4 regions of the Lichenicola sp. genome follow, and region 4 is predicted to be linked to each of the others. Evidence: predicted binding sites of a transcription regulator. Region 4 holds the regulator's gene; each other region holds the start of a gene.
What was found. The regulator LexA, encoded in region 4, represses DNA repair genes until DNA is damaged. The targets are predictions, from matches to a motif close to TGTTCTANNTANGTTC.
Positions count from the first base shown of each region.

Region 1: the regulator LexA is predicted to act here: its motif matches at 1,791-1,806, upstream of dinB (DNA polymerase IV).
Region 2: the regulator LexA is predicted to act here: its motif matches at 2,288-2,303, upstream of ACOEQ2_RS16270 (ImuA family protein).
Region 3: the regulator LexA is predicted to act here: its motif matches at 3,589-3,604, upstream of parC (DNA topoisomerase IV subunit A).

Region 1 covers NZ_OZ240671.1:1,132,955-1,138,614, forward strand. Annotated here, with positions in the region: gene ACOEQ2_RS05385 (NADPH-dependent assimilatory sulfite reductase hemoprotein subunit) at 1-185, shown strand, start outside; gene ACOEQ2_RS05390 (hypothetical protein) at 201-725, opposite strand; gene ACOEQ2_RS05395 (hypothetical protein) at 1,169-1,684, shown strand; gene dinB (DNA polymerase IV) at 1,879-2,943, shown strand; gene ACOEQ2_RS05405 (BLUF domain-containing protein) at 2,967-3,446, opposite strand; gene ACOEQ2_RS05410 (putative bifunctional diguanylate cyclase/phosphodiesterase) at 3,449-5,290, opposite strand; gene ACOEQ2_RS05415 (potassium channel family protein) at 5,466-5,660, shown strand, end outside.
Region 2 covers NZ_OZ240671.1:3,590,915-3,596,574, forward strand. Annotated here, with positions in the region: gene ACOEQ2_RS16255 (MFS transporter) at 1-1,023, opposite strand, end outside; gene ACOEQ2_RS16260 (class I SAM-dependent methyltransferase) at 1,020-1,502, opposite strand; gene ACOEQ2_RS16265 (hypothetical protein) at 1,801-2,028, opposite strand; gene ACOEQ2_RS16270 (ImuA family protein) at 2,337-3,101, shown strand; gene ACOEQ2_RS16275 (DUF6504 family protein) at 3,019-4,539, shown strand; gene ACOEQ2_RS16280 (hypothetical protein) at 4,556-4,795, shown strand; gene ACOEQ2_RS16285 (error-prone DNA polymerase) at 4,984-5,660, shown strand, end outside.
Region 3 covers NZ_OZ240671.1:3,954,725-3,960,384, reverse strand. Annotated here, with positions in the region: gene ACOEQ2_RS17915 (penicillin acylase family protein) at 1-486, shown strand, start outside; gene ACOEQ2_RS17910 (arginyltransferase) at 553-1,281, shown strand; gene parC (DNA topoisomerase IV subunit A) at 1,333-3,558, opposite strand; gene ACOEQ2_RS17900 (MFS transporter) at 3,686-4,978, shown strand; gene ACOEQ2_RS17895 (NAD(P)-dependent oxidoreductase) at 4,988-5,660, shown strand, end outside.
Region 4 covers NZ_OZ240671.1:191,771-197,430, forward strand. Annotated here, with positions in the region: gene ACOEQ2_RS01095 (dimethylarginine dimethylaminohydrolase family protein) at 1-517, opposite strand, end outside; gene ACOEQ2_RS01100 (FtsB family cell division protein) at 737-1,063, shown strand; gene rpmG (50S ribosomal protein L33) at 1,171-1,338, opposite strand; gene glp (gephyrin-like molybdotransferase Glp) at 1,610-2,851, shown strand; gene lexA (transcriptional repressor LexA) at 2,958-3,731, shown strand; gene ACOEQ2_RS01120 (hypothetical protein) at 3,728-4,573, opposite strand; gene msrA (peptide-methionine (S)-S-oxide reductase MsrA) at 4,644-5,153, opposite strand; gene bioD (dethiobiotin synthase) at 5,150-5,660, opposite strand, start outside.

The sequences.
Region 1 (5,660 bases), 940 kb from region 4:
GCCACAGCCTGTCGTTCAGGCTGCACGAGCGGGTGCCGGAAGCCCGCCTGGGCGAGAAGTTCGCGCCGCTGTTCGAGGCCTATGCGGGCCAGGGCCTGCCGTCGGAAGGCTTCGGCGAGTTCTGCACCCGGGTCGGCCGCGACGCCCTGTTGGCCCTCACCGGGGACGCGGCTCCGGACGCCTGATCGGCCGACGACCCGTCAGGACGCGGACGAGCCTGACGTGTGGTGCTTCGGCTTCTTCTTGGCCGCGGCCTTGTGCGTGCCGGCGCTCGGCGGCGCAACATACGGAACCACCGCAGGTGCCGGCCGGGGAACGCCGGTCGCGTCCACCATCGCAGTCACCTGAAGCGACTGACGCCGGCCGCCTGCGGTCGGGATCAGGCTCACGGTGAAGCTGTCCGGCCCGGAATAGGCAGTGGTCGCGGTGTAGTTCACCAGCGTCTGGTTGTTGTAGTTGTAGATGAACGCCTTGCCGTTGACCGGCAGGGTCTGCAGCAGGAACGAGGCGTAGGCGGTGCCGTCCGGCTGCGAAACGGCCACGGTGCAGAGCCCGTCATCGGACCGGACCGCCATGGTGGTGCTGCGACCCGCCGGCCCGGCAACGACCGGCGCCACGGTGCAGACCGCGGATCGCTTCAGGTAGCCGAACGGGTTGGGAGCGATCGCCGCTTCGGGCTCCGGCGCCGGACGATGCGCACATCCGGCGATCAATACGCCGGTCATCAACAGGGATGCAGCAGCTCGCACGTGCACTCGTCAGCTCCGAAATCTGGCAGCCCGCGCCACCTGCGGGGGACAGTGCCTTAGGGCAAAACGCGCGACTGCGGAAGTCCGCGATGCCGGCCGGCAATGTGACCGCATCCCGCGCCACCGCCGCTTGTCCGGCCGAATGGAGCGAGCTAAACCCGGCGCGCAGCAGGCCCGTCCTCGATTGCCGCAATTCGATGCAGTTCCGCCACACTCGTTCCACAGTTCGGTGTTATTGCACGGATAATGCTTGCGAAACGGGATGTTACAGCGGCAACTTCGCTCGTCAGTTGAGCGGGAGCTGCCGTATCCCGCGAAACACTTCCCTGCCGTCACGGCTCGGTCCGGAGAACGTCATGTCTTTACTCATTGGGCGCGTCGGTTTCGAACGCCAAGCCACGGCCAGGCGAGGCGGACGGATGCTCGCAGCGGCCGGCCTGGCTGCCGTGCTGCTGTCCGGTCAGGCCCTCGCTGCGGGCCAGTGCGGAATTTCGTCCGCTCGCCAGGCCTTCGACGTGCAGGGGCTGAAGAGCGAGTTGATGGTCACCGCCCTCTCCTGCAACGCGCAGGATCGCTACAACGCCTTCGTCGAGAAGTTCCGTCCCGACCTGACGGCCCAGGAAGCCGCGCTCAACAGCTATTTCCGCACCACCTATGGCCGCGGCGCGCAGACCGCACATGACGACTACATCACCCAGCTGGCGAACGCCCAGTCCGAGCGCGGGCTGAAGGCGGGTGTCGCGTTCTGCCAGCAGCGGGTCAGTATGTTCGACGAGGTCGCGGTGCTCGACAGCGCATCCGATCTCGGCGGCTACGCGGAGGCCAAGGACATCGTCCAGCCCGCCAGCTACGAAACCTGCGCGGCTCCAACGGGACTCGACCGTCCGGCGCGTGTCCGCCGCATTCGTGCCGTGAGCCGCGCGCACAAGGGCTGATCCAACGTTCGAGGGCGGGGGCTTCTCGAGGGGGACCGTGCGGGATCGCGCGGTCCCCTTTTCGTTTCTGGGGCCAGCCCTCCCGTCTTGGACTGGCCGCCCGATCGAACGTATAGTGAACGCGGTCGGATTCTGCAGCGGAGTGACAGGTCGTGGTTCAGGAGCCACCTCACCGGCGGATCATCCATGTCGACATGGATGCCTTCTACGCCTCCGTCGAGCAGCGCGATGATCCGGCCTTGCGGGGCCGGCCGGTCGCTGTCGGCGGCTCCCGCGAACGTGGCGTGGTCGCGGCGGCAAGCTATGAGGCGCGGCGATACGGCGTCCGGTCTGCGATGCCATCGGTCACGGCGCGGCGGCAATGTCCGGAGCTGGTGTTCGTCAAGCCGCGCTTCGACGTGTATCGCGAGGTCTCGCTGCAGATCCGCAGCATCTTTGCCGACTACACCGAGCTGATCCAGCCGCTCTCCCTGGACGAGGCCTATCTCGACGTCACCCGGCCATTGCGCGATCTCGGCTCCGCCACCGCGATCGCCGAGGAGATCCGGGCGCGGATCCTGAGCCAGACCCGGCTGACCGCATCGGCCGGCGTGTCGTACAACAAGTTCCTCGCCAAGCTCGCGTCGGATCATCGCAAGCCGGACGGGCTGTTCGTCATCACCCCGAGCCTCGGCCCGGCCTTCGTCGAGAGCCTGCCGGTGAGCCGGTTCCACGGAGTCGGGCCCGTGACGGCGGCGAAGATGGAGCGACTCGGCATCCGCACCGGACTCGACCTTCGCCAGCGATCGCTCGCCACCCTGGTGCAGCAATTCGGCAAGTCCGGTCCGCACTACCACGCGATCGCACGCGGCCAGGACGAGCGGCCGGTGATGCCGGGGCAGCCACGCAAATCGATCGGCGCCGAGCAGACCTTCGAGCGCGACATCACCGGCTGGGACGATGCCCAAACGGCACTCCAGCCGGCTATCGACAAGGTCTGGGCGACCTATGCCCGCGTCGGCCGCCCCGCCCGCACGGTCACGCTGAAGCTGAAGTTCAGCGACTTCCGGATCATCTCCCGCGCCACCTCCTATGGCACCGGGATCATCGCTCGCGCGGAAATCGAGGATGCGGCATTCAGGCTGTTGCGCGGGGTCTTTCCGTTCCAGATGAGCGTGCGGCTGCTGGGTGTCAGCGTGTCCCGCTTCGACGATGAACGCGCAGCCGCCGCACCGGTGCTGGAGGATTTGTTCAGCCTGGCCGCCGCCGGTGGTCGCTGACCGGGCGGATCGCCGGGTCGCGCTCAATCGACGCCCGGCCGCGCCTCCCCTGCGTCACGCCTGGCCGTCGGCAGCCAGTGGGTCTCACGCACCACGACGTCCTTGAGCAGCGCCATCAGTTCCCGGCCCTTGGCTGACGGGCTGGAAGCGCTGTCGAACACCGCGATACCGGCGATCGGACTCCGGGCCGCCTCCGCGCCGGCGAACGCCATCGACCAGGACGGAAAATCCCGCGCGGCGATCGGCCCTGACTCCAGCACCGTGACATCGCGGTGGCGCTCGTCGCACTGGATCCGCTCGAATGCCTCGTCCACCGCATCCAGGTCGCCCTCCAGCACCTGGGCGAAGCAGCCATCGCTGAACAGCAGCGCACCGCTGATGCCGGCACGACGGTTGTTCTCCCGCGAGGCGGCGAGAATCGACTCGATGTTGGCGAGGATCACCTCGGAGCCCCCGGGGATCTGGCTGCGACTGCAATAGAGGACGCGAGAGAGCCTGGTCATGGTCAACCTTCGAGGATGATGGGTTGGATCGGTGCAGCGGCGGCAGGGATGAATTGGGCGATCAGTTCGCCGACCTCGCCTACGGGTACCGGCCGGCTGAACAGGTAGCCCTGCACGGAACTGCAGCCCTGGCTCCGGATGCGCGCGAGCTGCTCGGGTGTCTCGACACCTTCGGCAATCGTTGCCATGCCGAGGCTGGCGCCGAGTGCGGTGATCGCGCGAACGATGGCGTTCTGGCCATCGACGTTGATGCTGCCCGATACGAACGACCGGTCGATCTTGATCTTGTCGAACGGGAAGCTGTTCAGCTGGCTGAGCGACGAGTAGCCGGTGCCGAAATCGTCCATCGCGACCTGCACCCTCATGTCACGCAGCCGGTGCAGCGCCGTCAGCACCGCCGGCTCGTTGCGCAGCAGCACGCCCTCGGTGATCTCGATTTCCAGGCGGCTGCCAGGAAGTCCGGCGGCCTCCAGGGTTTCCCTGACGACATCCACCAGCCGGTCGGCATCCTCGAACTGCTGCGGCGACACGTTGACCGCAACCATGATCGATGCCGGCCAGCGCGTGGCTTCCTCGCACGCCTCGCGGATGACCCATTCGCCGAGCGGCACGATCATGCCGATCTCCTCGGCAAGCGGAATGAAGTCGCCGGGCGGGATCAGGCCACGTTCCGGATGGCGCCACCGCAGCAAGGCCTCGAACCCCTCGATCGTACGGGTGTCGAGATTGACCTGCGGCTGGTAGTGCAGCTCGAACTGGCGAAGTGCCACGGCCTTGCGCAGGTCGATCTCCAGCAGCCGCCGCGACATCGCGCGCTCGCCCATCGCCGGATCGAAGAACCGGCACGATCCACGCCCGGTGTTCTTGGCGTCGTACAGCGCGAGATCGGCGGCGCGCATGAGCTCGTCGTACTTGTCGCCGTCGCGCTGCGCCATCGCCACCCCGACGCTGGCGCCGATATTCACCAGGTGGCCGCTGACCAGGTAGGGCCGGCTCAACACGTCGACCATCCGGCGCCCCAGCTGCACCATCCCGCCATCCACGGGAGTCATCTGCACCAGCACCGCGAATTCGTCGCCGCCCAGCCGGGCGACCAGGTCGTCGCGTCGCACCAGGGTCCGCAACCGCTTGCCGACCAGGCGCAGCAGGGCATCGCCGATCGGATGGCCGAGGGTGTCGTTCACCGCCTTGAACCGGTCGAGGTCGATCATCATCACGGCCGCATCCGGCAGTTGCCTGTCCGGCTCCCCGATCGGGTCGGCTCCGGCGGCAGACCTGCGGGCAAGCATCTCCATCACGCAGCGCTCGAACCGTTCGCGGCCGGGCAAGCCGGTCAGCGCGTCGGATCTCGCCGTCTCGATCGCCGTCGCCTCCGCCCGATGTCGCGCGGTGGTGTCCTCGAACGCCGCCATCCAGGTGGCATCCGCCAACCGCCTGACCTGCACCGTCATCATGCGCGCGGCATCCGCGGACGGCACCGTGACCACCACATGCTGGGTGCCGACGCTGGCCACTGCAGCAAGGCACGCCTCGAGCACGATCTGCACGCCGGAGGTGTCCAGCAACGCCGACGCCTCCAGCACCTGGATCAGCGTCGCCGCACGGCTCACCACGTCGCCGCGGACATCGAGCACGTCCGCAAGGCACGCGTTGCGGAACATGATGTCCAGGCGGTGGTCGAAACTGAGCAGCCCGAAGCCGATGCCGCCCAGGATCGCCTCCAGATGCGGGACGGCCATGTCGGCCGGCGGTGCGATGCCGGGCGGCGATAGCGTCGCTGCAATCGCCTCCATGTGGGCTGCAGCCGATGTCTCCGCGGGCAGATGATGTCGCTGTGGCAGCATGCGGGAATGATTTCCAGACCAGCGCGACACACCTGGAGGGCAGCGCCGCGCCGACATGGTTTAGGCCGGTAGAGGTTAACGCTTCCTGAGGATCGGCATCGTCCGGCCGATCCGGTCACATAAATCACCTACGGAACATGCAGGGCCCACCCGCATTGAGGGCCGCGGAGGTTGCATGCTGTCCCTGATCGTCGTTCTCGCGGCTCTTCTGCTGCTATGGTTCGTGCTGCAGGACGCCTTCGAGGTGATGCTGCTGCCGCGCCGGGTGTATCGCCGCGTCCGCCTCGCCCGCCTGTTCTTCCGGTTCACCTGGGCGGCCTGGCTGCGGCTGTCGCGGCTGCTGCCCGAGAGCGAGCGGCGGGTCCGTTTC
Region 2 (5,660 bases), 690 kb from region 4:
GGCCATGCTCCCCGCCAGCGGCGAGAGCACCGCGAGCAGCAGCGGCAACGGCAGCAGGGCCGCTCCGGCCATGGCGGCCGAATACCCGCCCGCCTGGATCAGCACGAACGGCAGCAGTACGAACAGGCCGCCGAGCGCCCCGTACACGAGCAGTGTCAGCAGCGTCAGGCCGGTGAAGCTCGTGGAGCCGAACATCGCGAGCGGCATCATCGCCGCGTCGCCGCGTCGTCGCTCCACCACCAGGAACAGCAGCAGCGCTATGACACCCACTCCCGCTCCGCCAGCCACGGACGCCGACCAGCCGAGGCGCCCCGACCCCTCGGTCAGGGCCCAGCTGACCAGGCCCAGCCCGGCGGTGGCGAACAGGGCGCCCGACAGGTCGAGCTTCCGTACGGTGCTGGCCGGGGTCGCCGGAATCGCCCGCCTGGCAAGGACCAGCGCGGCGCCGGCCAGTGGCAGGTTGATCAGGAACACCGCGCGCCAGCCCACGGTATCGACTAGGACGCCACCCAGCATCGGCCCGACGGCACCGGCGATCGCGCCGGTGGCGGCCCAGATCCCGATCGCCCGGCCGCGCGCCTCGCCGGAAAAGGTGTCGCCCAGCACTGCCAGGCTGGTCGGCATCAGCATGGCGGCACCGCAGCCCTGCAGGATGCGGGCTGCCACCAGCGTCGGCAGGCCGGGCGCCAGCGCGCATGCCAGCGAGGCAAGGCCGAACAGCAGGATGCCCGCGAGCAGCAACGGGCGGCGGCCCCAGCGGTCGGCCGCCGCACCGCCGAGCAGCAGGAGGGCCGACAAGGGCAGCAGGTAGCCGTTGACGATCCATTGCAGGCCGCTCGCCGGCGCGTCCAGGGCGTGGCCGATCGCCGGCAGTGCGACATTGACCACCGAGCCGTCCACGAAGGCGAGGCTGGAGGCCAGGATGCAGGTTGCCAGCACCAGGCGAGGGTAGGGCGCCTGGACCGGCTCTGCGCGCGCATGAACGGCAGTGCGGTCGCATTGCGATTGCGCGAGCGAGGTCACGCGTGCGGCAGCAGTGCTTGCTGCAGGCCGATACGCCCTTCGACACGGTTCCGCCCGAGCTTGCCGTCGGCACCGCTCCTGCTGGCGCGCGCCCGCTGCTGCCGGACCCAGGCGACGCCGTTTTTCGTGCGGTTGGTCCACTCCTGCACGCGGAAGCCCTGCTGCTCCAGAAGCTGGCGCATGTTGTCGGGGCTCAGCAGGAAGCCGGTGTCCTGGCTGGTCGACCACGAGACCGGGAAATGCGGCGCTTCGCCCGAGCCGGCCACGACGTCATAGACGACGAAGCAGCCACCCGGCTGCAGCACGCGGCGGATCTTCGCGTGGCGGGCCGGCCGGTCGGCGATGGTCATGGCGACGTGCTGCGACCAGGCGACATCGAAACCGGCATCGGCGAACGGCACGGCCAGTGCGTTCGCAGCACGGTAGCGCACCGTATCGGCCAGGCCGGTCAGCCCCGACAGCACCGTGGCCGCCTCCACGCAGCTCGAGAGAAATCGATACCCGTGACAGTGCACCCGAAACTTGCCGCCAGATAGCGGGATGAACCGCCCAGGCCGCTGGTGTGGAACTGGTCCAGCGGCGCCGGCTCCGATGCAGACAGGCGACGGCCCCCAAGGCCTTTTTCTACAAGGGCGGCAAAGAGTCGGCCGGACAACCCGGTGCTATCGTAATGACTCGTATTCGAGGTTGGCGCCATCAGCCAGACTTTCAAATCGGCAGTCCGTTTCAGGTCGAAACCACATGCACCGCTGAGCGAAACGAGCCTTCAAGCTTCGGTCAGGCGAGACCGGCCGCGCCGGCCATCATCGTCCTTCGGCGTGCCCACGGCCGCAACAGCGTCCCGGGAACCACCACCTCTACCTGCCCGGTTGGGACATCGTAAACGAGTCCATCGAGAGCGAGATCACGTTGCAGGTTTCCCACCGGCACGTCCTGGTCCGCGCCCTCTGCCGTCTGCACTTGGTCAATGTCGAGGTGGAACAAGCCGATCGGATAGCCGGGCATTCCTGCTTGCCTGGTTTGTCACCCTGGACCCCGGGCAGGCGGAAATCGCGTGACGCTGCAGACAGCTGCAATGACGAGCGGGATGTAAGGCACTTCAATCCCTTAGCCGCCCAGATCGCTGCCGTTTCAGATCCGGCGACGCGCTCGACTGGCCCATCCTGCGGCCTGACTCGGAGAACGGAGGCTATCTCCTTGGAGTCGCACGACCTCCCAGAAAAGTGGCGCTCGGCACCGTAAAAGACGCTTCCGTCATGATCCATGTTCACTATACGTTCCGCTCTCGGGACCGGAAGAGAGGGAGGAACATCGTGACGGCAATCGCACTTTCCGCCCTGCGTGCGCAGATCTCGGCGCTGGAACGAGGCGGCGCCAAACACCCTGCAGGGGCTGCCGTGCTGCCGTTCGGGATCGAGGCGGTGGATCGCCACCTGCCCGGTGGTGGCCTGGCCCTTGGTGCCGTGCATGAGGTGTCTGCCGCCGGCCCGGAGGTGGAGCAGGGTGCCTGCGCGGCGCTGTTTGCAGCCGGGCTGCTGGCGCGTCGGCCAGGTCCGGTGCTCTGGATCCTGGGCCGGCAGGACCTGTTCAGCGCCGGACTGGCCGGTGCCGGGCTGGATCCCGCGCGCCTGGTTCTGGTGCGGGCGCGACAGCAGGCGCTGCTGGCGATGGAGGAGGGGCTCCGGCATCCCGATCTCGCCGGTGTGGTTTGCGAGATCGAGGGCCGTCTCGACCTGGTCGCATCGCGTCGCCTGCAACTCGCCGCGGAAGCCTCCGACGTGCTGGGCCTGGTGCTGCGCCGCAGCCGCAAGTTCAACGACCCTGCGCTCACCGCGCCCTCTGCCGCATCCAGCCGCTGGCGGATCAGCGGCCTGCCGTCGCCGCCTCCGCTGGCGCATGCCCCGGACCTGGCCGGGCTTGGCCGACCGCTCTGGCGCCTCGAGCTGCTGCGCTGTCGCGGCGCAGACTCTGCAACCTGGATCGTGGAGGCCAGCGATGCGTCGGGTCATCTCGCTTTGGCTTCCGTTCTGGCCGACCGAACGGCTGCGCCGGCACCACTCCGCCGCGCTGCCGGCTGATGCCCCGCTGGTCACGCGCGGCCATGACGGACGTCGGATGACGATCGCCGCCGCCTGTCCGGCCGCGCGCCAGCTGGGACTGCAGGCCGGGATGCCGCTCGCGCATGCGCAGGCCATGGTTCCGGATCTGACGATCGTCGATGCCACGCCGGCCGACGATGCGGAGGCGCTGGAGCGGCTCGCCGCCTGGTGCCTGCGGCTATCACCGATGACCGCGGCGGACCCGCCGGACGGTGTCTGGATCGACGCGACCGGCTGCACCCATCTGCACGGCGGCGAGCAGCCGATGCTGCGGATGCTGTCGGAGCATCTGGCCCGGTCCGGCCTCACCGGACGGATCGCGATCGCCGATACCCCGGGTGCCGCGCATGCGGTTGCACGCTACGGCGATCACCCGGTGACGCTGATTGCACCGGACGGGCAGGCGGCTGCCATCGCACCGCTCCCGATCGCCGCCCTGCGCCTCGACGCCGACACCGCAGCCGGCCTGTGCCGCCTCGGACTGGAGACCGTCGGCCAGCTTGTCGGCGCGTCCCGAGCGCCGCTGGCCAGGCGGTTCGGCAACGGGCTGATGATCCGCCTCGACCAGGCGACTGGCCGGGTGCGGGAGCCGATCCAGCCCGTGCTGCCACCCGAAACGATCGCGATCCGCCGCACCTTCGTCGAGCCGCTTTCGACCGCCGAAGCCTTCGTGACGGTGATCCTGGTGCTGGTCAGGCAAGCCTGCACGCTCATGGAGCAGCGCGGCGAGGGTGCCCGCCGGCTCGACCTGGTGTTCGAGCGCGTCGATGCGACGGTGCAGGTGATCCGGATCGGCACTGCGCGACCGGTGCGCGATGTCCGGCATCTGGCGCGACTGCTGGACGAGCGGGTCGAGGAGGTCGATCCCGGTCCCGGGGTCGAGGCCATGCGCCTGGTGCTGCCGCTGGTCGAGCCGCTTGCCTACACGCAGCGGAGCGGCGGCCTAGCTCCGGGCGACAAGGACGAGGCCGATCTGTCGGAGCTGATCGACCGGCTGGTGAACCGTCTTGGACCCGACAAGGTGCATCGGCTGCAGGCGGTCGAGAGCGATGTGCCGGAGCGGTCGCAGCACCTTGTCTCGGTGTATGCGCCGGCCGCCGCGAGCACGCCCGTCTCCCCCTGGCCGCGACCGGTCAGGTTGTTGCCGCGTCCCGAGCCGGTCGAGGCCCTGGCGATGATGCCGGACCACCCGCCCCGGGCCTTCACCTGGCGCAAGATCCGGCATCGCATCCGGCGTGCGGACGGGCCCGAGCGGATCACCGGCGAGTGGTGGCACCGGTCCTCCGAAATCTCGGCGGTGCGTGACTACTGGACGGTCGAGAACGACGAGGGCCGGCGCTTCTGGCTGTTCCGCCAGGGTGACGGCGTCGATCCGGCGACCGGCGGTCTCTCCTGGTTCCTGCACGGCTTTTTCTGATTGCGATGTTCCTGCCATGACCGACGACGACAAACGCACCCTCCGCCCGGCAAGTGCCGAGGAGATCGAGCAGAGCCTGTCCTTTGCGCTGCGCTATGATGGCCGCAAGCGGGTCCGCCACGCCGACGACGCCATGGCACGGATCACTGCCGAACGGCTGGTGGCACATCTCGAACGTTCCGGCTACGTGCTGATGAAGCGACCGGACGCCAGAGCGCCGTCGATCAGCGACAACCGGTACTCGAACAACGACTGATCAAGTACGATTGCCCTTGTAGAGTCCATGAATTCAGGTCCCCTCGTGAAACTCGGGAATGATGCCGTCATGCGGCTGCGGCGGACCCGAACGCTGGTGTTCATCCTCTTGGACAAGAGGTCCAGGTTTCTTTCGCCATCTGAAGGCATCTTCAATCATTCGCAATTGTCCAGACTCGTTGCGCGCCAATGCTGAAAGTTGATAGCTACGTCGAGCTGCAGGTGACGTCGAACTACTCCTTTCTGCGCGGCGCCAGCCACGTCGAGGAGCTGTTCCTTGCCGCCAAGGCGCTCGGCCTGTCCTCGATCGCGATCACCGACCACAACACGCTGGCCGGCATCGCCCGGGCGCACGCCCGCGCCGAGGAGGTCGGCATCCGGCTCATCGTCGGCTGCCGTATCGATCTCCGCGACGGGCTGCCGCTGCTGGTCTATCCGACCGATCGCGCCGCCTACGCCCGGCTCTGTCGTCTGCTGACGCTGGGCAAGGGGCGGACCGGCAAGGGCGGTTGCGACCTGTGCTGGCAGGACCTGGTCACATTGGGCGAGGGGCTGCTGCTGATCCTGCTGCCCGACGCGCCGGACGCCCGTCTCGAGACCGAGCTCCGCCGGATGCGCACGAGCTTCCCCGAAAGCTGCCACCTCGCCTTGACCGTGCGCCGGCGCCCAGGTGACGCCATCCGGCTCCGGCAACTGCACGATCTGGCGCAGGCGACGCGCGTGCCGACGGTGGTGATCGGCGATGTGCTGTTTCACCATCCTGCCCGTCGCATCCTGCAGGATGTCGTCACCTGCATCCGCGAGAAGCGCACGATCGACACCCTCGGCTTCAAGCGCGAGCGGTTCGCCGATCGGCACCTCAAGAC
Region 3 (5,660 bases), 320 kb from region 4:
GATCTCGCAGACCTGCTGCTCGGGCCCTCCGGCGGCACCTGGTGCAAGGGCGACTGCATGCGGATGCTCTCCGATGCGCTGCGCGAATCGACACGGGCGGTGGCCGCGTCCGAGGGTGACGATCCCACAGCCTGGCGTTGGGGCCACGTGCACCACGCGGTGTTCGACAACGCCTTCCTGCGCGCGATCCCGGGGCTGGGCCGGCTTGCCCGCGGCGAGGTCGCGATCGGCGGCGACGACAGCACGTTGTTGCGTGGCGGCAGCGGCATCCTTGGCGATTTCATCGCCCGGCACGGCGCATCCTATCGGGGCGATTACGACCTGGCCGACCCCGAGCGGAGCCGCTTCATCGTGTCGCCCGGCCAGTCGGGGAACTGGGTCAGCCGCAGCGCATGGAATTTGATGCAGATTTGGGCGGAGGGCTCTACCATATCGATCGGGCAGATTCCCCGACGCACCACGGCCACGATCTCGCTCCGCCCCTGAGGCGACGCAGCGACGGTCGGGCGGTCAGCGTCCCGGGATCGATCAGGGAGACCGGGCGCAAGCTGCATGACCTACACACCGCCTAGACGGCCGCAGTTCTTCTACACCACGGCGCCGCTGCCCTGCCCGTATGTCGCGGGCCGGACCGAGCGCAAGGTCGTCACCGAGATTGCCGGTCCCGATGCAGAAGCGTTGCATGACCGCCTGTCCCGCGCCGGCTTCCGCCGCAGCCACAACATCGCCTACGCGCCGGTCTGTCCGTCGTGCAACGCCTGCGTCCCGATCCGCATCCCGGTCGCCCGTTTCGAGCCCGGCCGCACGCTCCGGCGCATCCTGCGGCGCAATGCCGGTGTCGACGGCTTCGAGGTTCCGGCACGCGCCACCACCGAGCAGTACGCGCTGTTCAAGCGCTACCAGCTGGCGCGGCACGGCGAAGGCGACATGGCCTCGATGAGTTTCTACGACTACCGGGCGATGATCGAGGACACCCCGATCGAGACCTTCCTGGTCGAATTCCGCGATCCGGAGGACGAGCTCATCGGCGTGTGCCTGACCGACCGGCTCAGCGACGGGCTGTCCGCGGTGTACAGCTTCTTCTCGCCGGAACTGGCCGACCGGTCGCTGGGCAGCTTCTCGATCCTGTGGCTGGTCGAACGCTGCCGGGCGCTGGAACTGCCCTACGTCTATCTGGGCTACTGGGTCGCCGACAGCCGCAAGATGGCCTACAAGGCGCGCTTCCGGCCGAGCGAGATCCTCAGCATGGGCGCCTGGCGCGAGCTCGAGGCGCCCGAGTAGGCAAGCCGGCGGCTTCTACTCCCGCAGCAGCCCCTACTCTCGCAGCAGCCCCTACTCCCGCAGCAGCCAGGTCGGCACCGGTTGCCCGGTGGCGGCGCGCTTGCCGACATAGGCAGCAAGGTCCTTCATCGAGCGCGTCTTGGCGCCCGGGCGCCAGACCAGGCCGACGCCCCCATCGAACACCCGCACCTCCTTCAACCCGCCATCCTTGTACTTCTGCAGCGTGGTGCCGGTGCCGCGTCCCAGCACCGGCAGCTCGGCGAGCGGGAACACCAGCAGCCGGCGGTTGTCGCCGAGCACCGCTACCTGGTCGCCGGTGGCCGGGGTGCAGGCCACCGTCTGCTCGCCTGGCTTCAGGTTCAGCACCTGCTTGCCGGTGCGTTTCTCGGCCACCAGGTCCGCCGCCTCGATGACCAGCCCGCGGCCGCTGGATCCGGCGAGCAGATAGCGGCCGCCATCGCCCAGCACGAACAGCGCGATCACCTCGTTCTCGTTGCCGAGCTCGACCATCACCCGGATCGGCTGCCCGTCGCCGCGCCCGCGCGGCAGGTCGCCGGCCCGCAGCGTGAAGGCGCGACCGTCGGTGGCGAACAAACACACCCGGTCGCTGGTCAGGCATTCCAGCACGCCCAGCCCGGGCAGCAGCCCGTCGCCCTCCTTGAATTTCTGCGCCGCCAGGTCGACGCCGTGGCCGCGTACCGCCCGGATCCAGCCCTTCTGCGACAGGATCACGGTAATCGGCTCGCGCTCGATGGCAGCGATCGACGACAGGTCGAACGGCTTCGGCGGCTCGGCAAACGTGCTGCGCCGCGTGCCCAATGGCCCCGATCCGAACTGCTTGCGCAGCCGCTCGAGCTCCTGGCCGATCCGCTTCCAGCGCAGCTTCACACCGCCGCCCTGGTCGTCGAGCAGGGCGGCCAGCTCGTCGCGCTCGCGGGACAACGTGCCGTGCTCGCGGCGGATCTCGATCTCCTCGAGCCGCCGCAGGCTGCGCAGCCGCATGTTCAGCACCGCCTCCGCCTGCATCTCGGTCAGCGAGAAGGTGGCCATCAACCCGGCGCGCGGCTCGTCCTCCTCGCGAATGATGCGGATCACCTCGTCCAGATTGAGATAGACCGCGAGGAACCCCTCGAGGATCTCGAGCCGGCGCTCGACCGCCGCCATCCGGTGCGCGCTGCGACGCCGCAGCACCTCGTGCCGGTGGTCGAGCCACGCGAGAATGACCTCGCGCAGGCCCATCACCCGCGGCACGCCGTTGGCGCCCAGCACGTTCATGTTGAGGCCGAACCGGGTCTCCAGCTGGGTCAGCCGGAACAGCGTCTCCATCAGCACTTCCGGCTCGACGCCACGGGTCTTGGGCTCCAGCACCAACCGGATGTCGGTGGTGCTCTCGTCGCGGATGTCGCCCAGCAGCGGCAGCTTCTTCAGCTCCATCAGCTCGGCGATCTGCTCGATCAGCCGCGACTTCTGCACCTGGTACGGGATCTCGGTGACAACGATCTGCCAGGTGCCGAACCGTCCCTCCTCGCGGGCCCAGCGGGCGCGGATGCGGAAGCCGCCGCGGCCGGTCTCGTAAGCGGTGCGGATCGACGCGGCATCCTCGACGATCAGCCCGCCGGTCGGGAAATCCGGCCCCTGGATCAGTCCCAGCAGCGCCTCGATCGGGGCGTCGCGGTCCTTCACCAGGAGGGCGGCGGCCGCGCATACCTCGCCCGCATTATGCGGCGGGATGCTGGTCGCCATGCCGACCGCGATGCCGGCTGCGCCGTTCGCCAGCAGGTTCGGGAACGCCGATGGCAGCACCACCGGCTCGCTTTCCTCGCCGTCATAGGTCGGCCGGAAATCCACCGCGTCGTCGTCGATGCCCTCGAGCAGCGCCTTGGCGACCTCGGTCAGCCGCGCCTCGGTGTATCGCATGGCGGCCGCGTTATCGCCGTCGATCGAGCCGAAATTGCCCTGGCCCTCGACCAGCGGGTAGCGGACCGCGAAATCCTGCGCCAGCCGGACGAGCGCCTCGTAGACCGCGACGTCGCCGTGCGGGTGATACTTGCCGATCACGTCGCCGACCACGCGGGCGCACTTCTTGAACCCGGCGGTCGGGTCCAGCCGCAGCTGCTGCATCGCATACACCAGCCGGCGATGCACCGGCTTCAGCCCGTCGCGGACGTCCGGCAGCGACCGCGAGGTGATGGTCGACATCGCATAGGCGAGGTACCGCTCGCTCAGCGCCGTGCTGAGGCTGGTGTCCTCGATGTGTCCGCTGACGTCCGCCGCCATTCCGCTTCCCCCAACCTATCCGGCAAACGTGAACAAACAGAGAAGGGCTTGATTGTCCACAGCCGCTTGTCCGGCCGCCGCCGACCTGCAACCTTCACCGGCTCGCGCTCCCAGGGTGATCCGACCGATGCCGGCCGATGCCAACTCCTATCCCTCAGGCCGCGCGCGCCGCATGCGGGTGCTGGCCCTGACCCTCCTGGTCATCGCCGGCACCGTCAACTACCTCGACCGCTCGGCACTCTCCATCGGCAATTCCAGCATCCGCGGGTCGCTGCACCTGAGCGATGCCGAGATGGGCCTGCTGCTCTCGGTGTTCGCCATCGCCTACGGTGTGGCCCAGCTGCCCGTCGGCATCCTGATCGACCGCTACGGACCGCGCCGGCTGATGAGCATCGGCCTGCTGCTGTGGTCCGGAGCCCAGATCTGTGGCGGCCTGGTCACCGGGCTCGGGCAGTTCGTGGTCGCCCGGGCGGCACTCGGGATCGGCGAATCGCCGATGTATCTCGCCGGCACCAAGGTCTGCTCGAACTGGTTCCAGGCCCGTGCACGGGCGCTGCCGATCGGGCTGTTCAACGCCTCCTCGGCGCTCGGCCCCGCCATCGCGCCGCCGATCCTGACCACCCTCATGCTGACCTTCGGCTGGCGCTCGATGTTCGTCATCATCGGCGTGGCCGGCCTTGCCATCGCCATCCTGTGGAGCCTGATCTACCGCGATCCCGACCAGTACGGCATCACGCCCGAAGAGCAGCGCTGGATCCACGACGAGGACAGCCCCGCCGACGAGGCCCTGACGCTGACCGGCTGGCCCAGCCTGTTCCGCGAGCCCACCACCTGGGGCATGGCGCTCGGCTTCCTCGGCGTGATCTACCTGACATGGCTGTACGGCACCTGGCTGCCCGACTATCTGGAGCGGGCGCGCCACCTCAGCCTGCGACAGGCCGGCCTCTGGACCGCAATCCCGCAGGCCTGCGGCTTCTTCGGCGCCCTGCTCGGTGGCCTGGCCGCTCGGACGCTCGGCCGTCACGGCATGGCGCCGGTGGCGAGCTGCCGGCTGCCGCTGGTGCTGGCGATGCTGGTCACCGCCGCCTGCACCGCGGGCGCATCGCTGGTGCATGGCACGTCGGCGGCGATCCTGCTGGTGAGCGTGGCGTTGTTCGCCGGGAGCCTCGCCTCCTCCTGCGGCTGGGCGATGGCCGCGGTCGCCACCACGCCGGACAAGGTGGCGACCCTGGAGGCGATCCAGAACATCGGCGGCTCGATCGGCGGCGCGCTGGCGCCGTTGGTCACCGGTCTGGTCGTCGGCCTCACCGGATCGTTCACACCGGCGCTGCTGCTCGCGGCCGGCATCGCCCTCGCCAGCGCGTTGATCTACCAGTTCGGCACCCATGACCGGCCGCGGCCCGCGCCGACCACGACCTAGGAGCACAGCATGAAGATCGGTTTCGTCGGGATCGGCCCCATGGGGCTAGGCATGGCGCGGCGTCTGCTCGATGCCGGTCACATGGTCAGTGTCCATAACCGCACCGAGGCGCGTGCCCGGCCCGTGGTCGATGCCGGTGCGCGCTGGTCGGCGACGCCCGCGGATGCTGCGCGGGACGCCGAGCTGGTGTTCAGCATGCTGGCCGACGACGACGCCGTGGAGACGATGACGCTCGGTCCGGACGGGATCGCCGCGGGCCTGGCAGCCGGCGCAGCGCACGTCTCCAGCAGCACGATCTCGGTTGCGTTGTCCGGCAGGCTTGCGGCCGCGCATGGCACGCGAGGCCAGGGCTATCTCTCCGCCACCGTGCTCGGCCGCCCGCCGGCCGCCGCCGCGGGCGAGTTGTTCGTGGTCGTCGCCGGCGACCTGGCGCTGCAGCAGCGTGCGACGCCGGCGCTGGAGGCGATGGGCCAGCGCATCTTCAGAGTCGGCGACGATCCCACGCGGGCCAACCTGGTGAAGCTCTCGCTCAACTTCCTGATCTTCTCGACCATTGAGCAAATGAGCGAGATTTTCGCGTTAAACGACAAGGCCGGACTGCCGCCGGCCGAGCTGCTCGAGATCCTGACGGGGAGTTTCTTCAACGCCCCGGTGCATCGCAACTATGGCCGCCTGATCGTGG
Region 4 (5,660 bases):
GCTCTGTCGCCAGCTCGAGCCGGACGATGTCGATATCGAACACCCGCGCTATGTGGGCCGGTGCCTCCGGGCTCGAGCGCGGCCCATAGCCGGTCCAGGCGAGTGAGCGGGTGCGATCCCAGATGCAGTCGCCGGCACCTTCCTGGAACATGCCCGCCGGCAGGCTCTCCACCTGGTCGAGAACACCCTCCGCCTGCAACCGCTCGAACACACTCTTGAAGACCGCCTCCTCGCCCTGCCGCTGCGGATGGCGGAACGAAGCCACCAGCGCCTTGCGATCGAGGACGATGCCCGCATTGGCCGGGAACACCATGTCCGGCAGTCCCGGCGCCCCGTCGGTGACACGCACCTCGCCGCCGGCATCCCGCAGGGCGATCTTCAGCGCGGTGAACGCGGCCCGCGCTTCGGCCAGATGCTGCTCGGGATGCTCCGACCAGACCCCCGGCTTCATCCACGGGTTGATCGAATACGAGACCTCGTAATGGCTCGGCTCGACCAGAAGGTAGGTGGGCGTCATGCGAGGTTCCGTTGCTGGACATGAGAAAGCGGCCAAAACAGCCGACAACTGCGACAGACCTCTTGCATTCGCCTGTTCCGCCGTGCGGACATAGCGCCAAGGAGGCGCCCCGCGCCAGGGGCGCCAGGGAGGCGCTCCACGAGAGGGGGCGCCGAGCCGCCGCGTCGTGCCACGGCGTCGCCCGGTGCCGCATCGCCGGCTTGTGGAGTGAGAGAGCAGATGAGCTTCGGACGCGCGGTCAAGCGCAAGGTCAAGGCGGTGATTCCGCCCGTGCTGTTCCTCTCGCTGGTCGGCTATTTTGGCTGGAACGCCACCCAGGGCGACCACGGCCTGCGCAGCTACCGAGCCCAGCTGCAGCTCCTGCAGCAGGCCGACGACGCCAAGCAGGCCGCCCTGTTCGAGAATGCGGCCTGGAACCAGCGCGTTTCCGGCCTGCGCGACAAGGGGCTGGACGCCGATACCCTCGACGAGCGCTCTCGCGCCATGCTGAACCTGGCCGAGCCGACCGACATCGTCGTGCCTTACGGCAAGAACAAGCTGTATTGAGCGACCGCCCGGGCGGTGAGCCCGGAAACCAAAACAGCGCGACCGGAGCCCGGATCGCGCTGTTCTCTATCAACCAGGTCCCGCGCCGATGCGGCGCGAGATCGGCGCTATTTGATCTTGGCTTCGCGGAACGCCACGTGCTTGCGCGCAACGGGATCGTACTTCTTCAGCTCGAGCTTGCCGGTCTGGGCGCGCGCGTTCTTCTTGGTGACGTAGAAATAGCCGGTGTCGGCGCTCGACACGAGCTTGATCTGGATGGTGTTGCTCTTCGCCATGGGTCCTGTGCCTCTGCGTCTGGCTCTGCCTGCCGCCGTCGCGGCCCGGCTCCGCGGCCGGCATTCCGAAAAGGAAGCCGCCAGGGCGCTGGTCGCAGCATTGGTATAAGGGGCGGGAAAATGCTCATCCCGCGCCCCGAGGTCAAGCGTCCTGTTGCACGCGTCCCCATGCGCCGCTGGTGCGACAACACGCCCAGGCTCGGCTAAGCCATGCCGATACCCTGGTGGCGCCGCCGCCGCGGGGTCGAGCCGGGCAGGAGCGTACAGCAGCATGTTGAGTGTGGATGAGGCGAGAAGCCGGGTTCTGCAGCGTCTGCGTCCGGTTCCGGCCGAGACGGTCTCGCTTACCGAAGCCTGGGGCAGGGTCGCGGCCGCCCCCCTGCACGCACGGCTGGATAATCCACCTTCTGATATATCCGCGATGGACGGCTATGCGGTGCGCAGCGCCGATGCCACTTCCGGCAGCCGCCTGCATCTCATCGGCGAGGCCCCGGCAGGCCATCCCTTCGGCGGCCATGTCGCGGCCGGAACCTGCATACGCCTGTTCACCGGCAGCGCGATCCCGGACGGCAGCGACTGCGTGCTGATCCAGGAAAATGCCGACCGACTCGAGATGCCGGACGGCAGCATCGACATCATGGTACGCGAGCCGGTGTCGGTCGGCCGCAACATCCGGCCCCGTGGCCAGGATTTCACCAAGGGCGACCTGGTCGTGCAGCCCGGGCGCCGGCTGGGCGCACGCGATATCGGCGTGGCAGCTGCCGGCAACCATGCCTGGATCACCGTGCATCGCCGTCCACGCATCGCCCTCCTGGCCACCGGCGATGAACTGGCCCTGCCCGGCGAGCCGATCCCCGCCGGCGGCGTCACCAACTCCAACACTCCGATGCTGGCCGCCCTGGTGCGGGCCGCCGGCGCCATCCCGGTGCTGCTGCCGCTGGTGCGTGACGATGCCGACGCCATCGCCCGCGCAACCGACGGCCTCGCCGGCATCGACATGCTGGTGACGATCGGAGGCGCCAGCGTCGGCGACTACGACCTGGTGCAGGCAGCGCTGACCCAGCGGGGGCTCGAGGTGGATTTCTGGAAGATCGCCATGCGGCCCGGCAAGCCGCTGATGCACGGCCGTATCGGCGCCGGCGAGGCCGGCATCCCGGTGCTCGGCCTGCCCGGCAATCCGGTCTCGGCGCTGGTTTGCGGGCTCTTGTTCCTGATGCCGGCGCTGCAGGTGCTGTCCGGCGGTGCGGCCGATGGCTGGCTGGGCGGCCTGGAACGTGAGCGCGCCGTGCTGGCGACACCCCTCGAAGCGAACGACCACCGCGCCGACCATTTGCGCGGGTCCCTCACGCGCACCCCCGGGGGATTCCTGGTGACGCCGTTCCCGCGCCAGGATTCCGGCATGCTCCGGCGCCTGGCCGCGTCAGAGGCTCTGATCCTGCGCGCGCCGCATGCTGCAGCGGCGGATGCCGGCAGCGAGGTCGAGATCCTGCGCCTGGACCGACTCGGCATCTGACGGTTGACCAGGGAACATGAACCAATCTAGAACACACGCTCAGGTTGCCTATTTGTTCCGCGCGTGGCGTGCGGGTGCAGATGCAGCGGCCGGCTAGGACGTCACGATGCTCACACGCAAGCAGCACGAGTTGCTCAGCTTCATCGACCGCCATCTGAAAGAGACCGGCTTCTCACCGAGCTTCGACGAGATGAAGGACGCGCTGAACCTGCGGTCGAAGTCGGGAATCCACCGCCTGATCTCGGCACTCGAGGAGCGCGGCTTCCTGAGCCGTCGGCATCACCGGGCGCGGGCGCTGGAGGTGCTGCGTCTGCCCGAGGCTGGCCCGACGAGTGTGGTGGCAACGCCTCCCGCAGGCGCCGAGGGGCTTCCTGCCGACGGGCATCACCTCCCGACGGACGATCTCGATCCGGGCCAGGCTCCGTTCCTGCCGAACGTCATCAAGGGCGACTTCAGCCAGAGGCTGCCTGGAGTGCTTGCAGCCGCCGGCGTCGGTGCGATCCAGCTCCCGCTCTATGGGCGGATCGCGGCAGGCCTGCCGATCGAGGCGCTCCGGGACACCGGCGCCCATGTCGAGGTGCCGCTCGCGTTGATCGGCAGCGGTGAGCATTACGCGCTCGAGGTCGCCGGTGATTCGATGATCGAGGCCGGCATCCTGGATGGCGACACGGTCATCATCCGGCGATCCGACAACGCCGATAACGGCCAGATCGTGGTGGCGTTGATCGACGATGCGGAGGTCACCCTGAAGCGTCTGCGTCGACGTGGAAGTGCCGTGGCGCTCGAGCCGGCCAATGCGCGCTACGAGACCCGCATCGTGCCATCGGACCGCGTCCGTGTGCAGGGCCGCCTGGTCGGCCTGCTGCGCCGCTACAACTAGGCGCGCACCGCTACCGGCTGGCCTAGCGGAAGCGCCCGCGGGCCGCCGGCAAGCGTCGTCATGTAGGTGCACGCCCCGATCGACGCTCCGAGCGAGAAGTGCAGGAACAGCATCGCTTGCCGGAACGCCGACTCGCCGAGCGCTACTGCGACATGGTGCGGGTCGGCATTCGCCAGCTGCAGCCCGGTATCGAGCCCGAGATTGAGCAGCACCACCGGCAACATGACCATGATCCACACGATCGCATAGCGCCCCGCGTTGCCGCCCATGACGTTCACGCTCTTGCGCCACCCGGGCTGCGGAGGGTCCAGGGCCAGCACGGTGAAGAACGGCACCTGGCGGATTATCGCCCACAGGCTGATCGCGACCGCTGCTGCAGGAAGCACGAGAACGACCAATTCCCCGCCCCGCGGCATGTGCCCGCCGGCAACAAGGATTGCAGCCAGGCCGGAGAGCCCGACCAGCGGGACCCCCCAGGCATAGGTGAGCAGAAGGAAGCCCAGGTATCTCCAGAACGGCCGCTTGAAGAAGAACGGGTCGAACGGCTCATCGAGCAGGATGTGGCGGCGCCAGGAGATGCTGAATGACAGCAGGAACTTGAGCCCGAGGAGCCACGCGACCGCGGCGCCCGCCACCACATACCAATGTGCGGCGAGCACGGCATCGAATTTGCCCGAGAGGCCGTGTGCCTTGCCGACGACCCGGTGATACAGGAACTCGGCCGTCACCAGGAATACCACCGGCGGCCAGATCGCCTTGGCGTGCAGCACTCGAAAACGCCACAGCAGCCTGTAAGCCTGGGCTGCGGTGGCGAGGATCGGCAGGGGCTGGGTCACACTCATGACGGCTGAACAGGCGACGCCCGAGGCCGGTTCCCGAAGCCTTTTCGCCGATGAGTGCCGGTGCGGGAATTCAGGCGGCGGTCGCTCGCCTCGGCAGCACCCAGCCCGGCCTGACGAAGTGACAGGTGTAGCCGTTCGGGATCCGCTCCAGGTAATCCTGATGCTCCGGCTCGGCTTGCCAGAACGGGCCGGCCGGCGCCACCTCGGTCACCACCTTGCCGGGCCACAGGCCGGACGCGTCGACATCGGCGATGGTATCCAGAGCAACCCGCCGCTGCTCCTCGCTCGTGTAGAAGATCGCCGACCGGTAGCTGGCGCCGCGATCGTTGCCCTGGCGGTCACGGGTCGACGGATCATGGATCTGGAAAAAGAATTCCAGCAGCGCCCGGAAGCTGGTCTTCGCCGGATCGAAGACGATCTCGACGGCCTCGGCGTGGTTCCCGTGATTGCGATAGGTCGCGTTCGCCACCTCGCCGCCGGAGTAGCCGACGCGGCTGCTGATGACACCGGGCTGCCGGCGTATGAGATCCTGGACGCCCCAGAAGCAGCCACCCGCGAGCACGGCACGTTCTTCGGTCATGTGTAGGTCCCTCCAACTGTCGAAGATATGGCGGCGTCCGGCACGATCTTCCATGGGGCCTCCGGGAGGCCAGGCATCGACATCGCCAGCCGGGTCACCGCCCCCTGGTCGAGGCCGGCCTGCCACGGGATCTCTGCAATCACCCTGACATCACCATGCCGCTCGATCGCTGCACGATTGCCCGGTGAAGGCGGCCCGTTCAGCACCACGCCTGCGACGCTGATGCCGCGCCGTCGCAGCGCCTCCAGGCTCAGCAGGGTGTGATTGATGGTCCCCAGGCCGCTGCGCGCGACCAGCACCACGGGCAGGCCGAGCCGGATGATCAGGTCGGTCATCATCAGGCCCCCGCCGATCGGCACCAGCACGCCCCCTGCCCCCTCGACCACCAGCGGACCCTCGCCGTCCGGCAGGCGCACGACCCCGGGGTCGAACGCGACCCGTTCAAGGGCAGCCGCATCCTCCGGCGACAACGGTGCCTGCAGTTCGAGCGCCGGCGGATGGATCCGA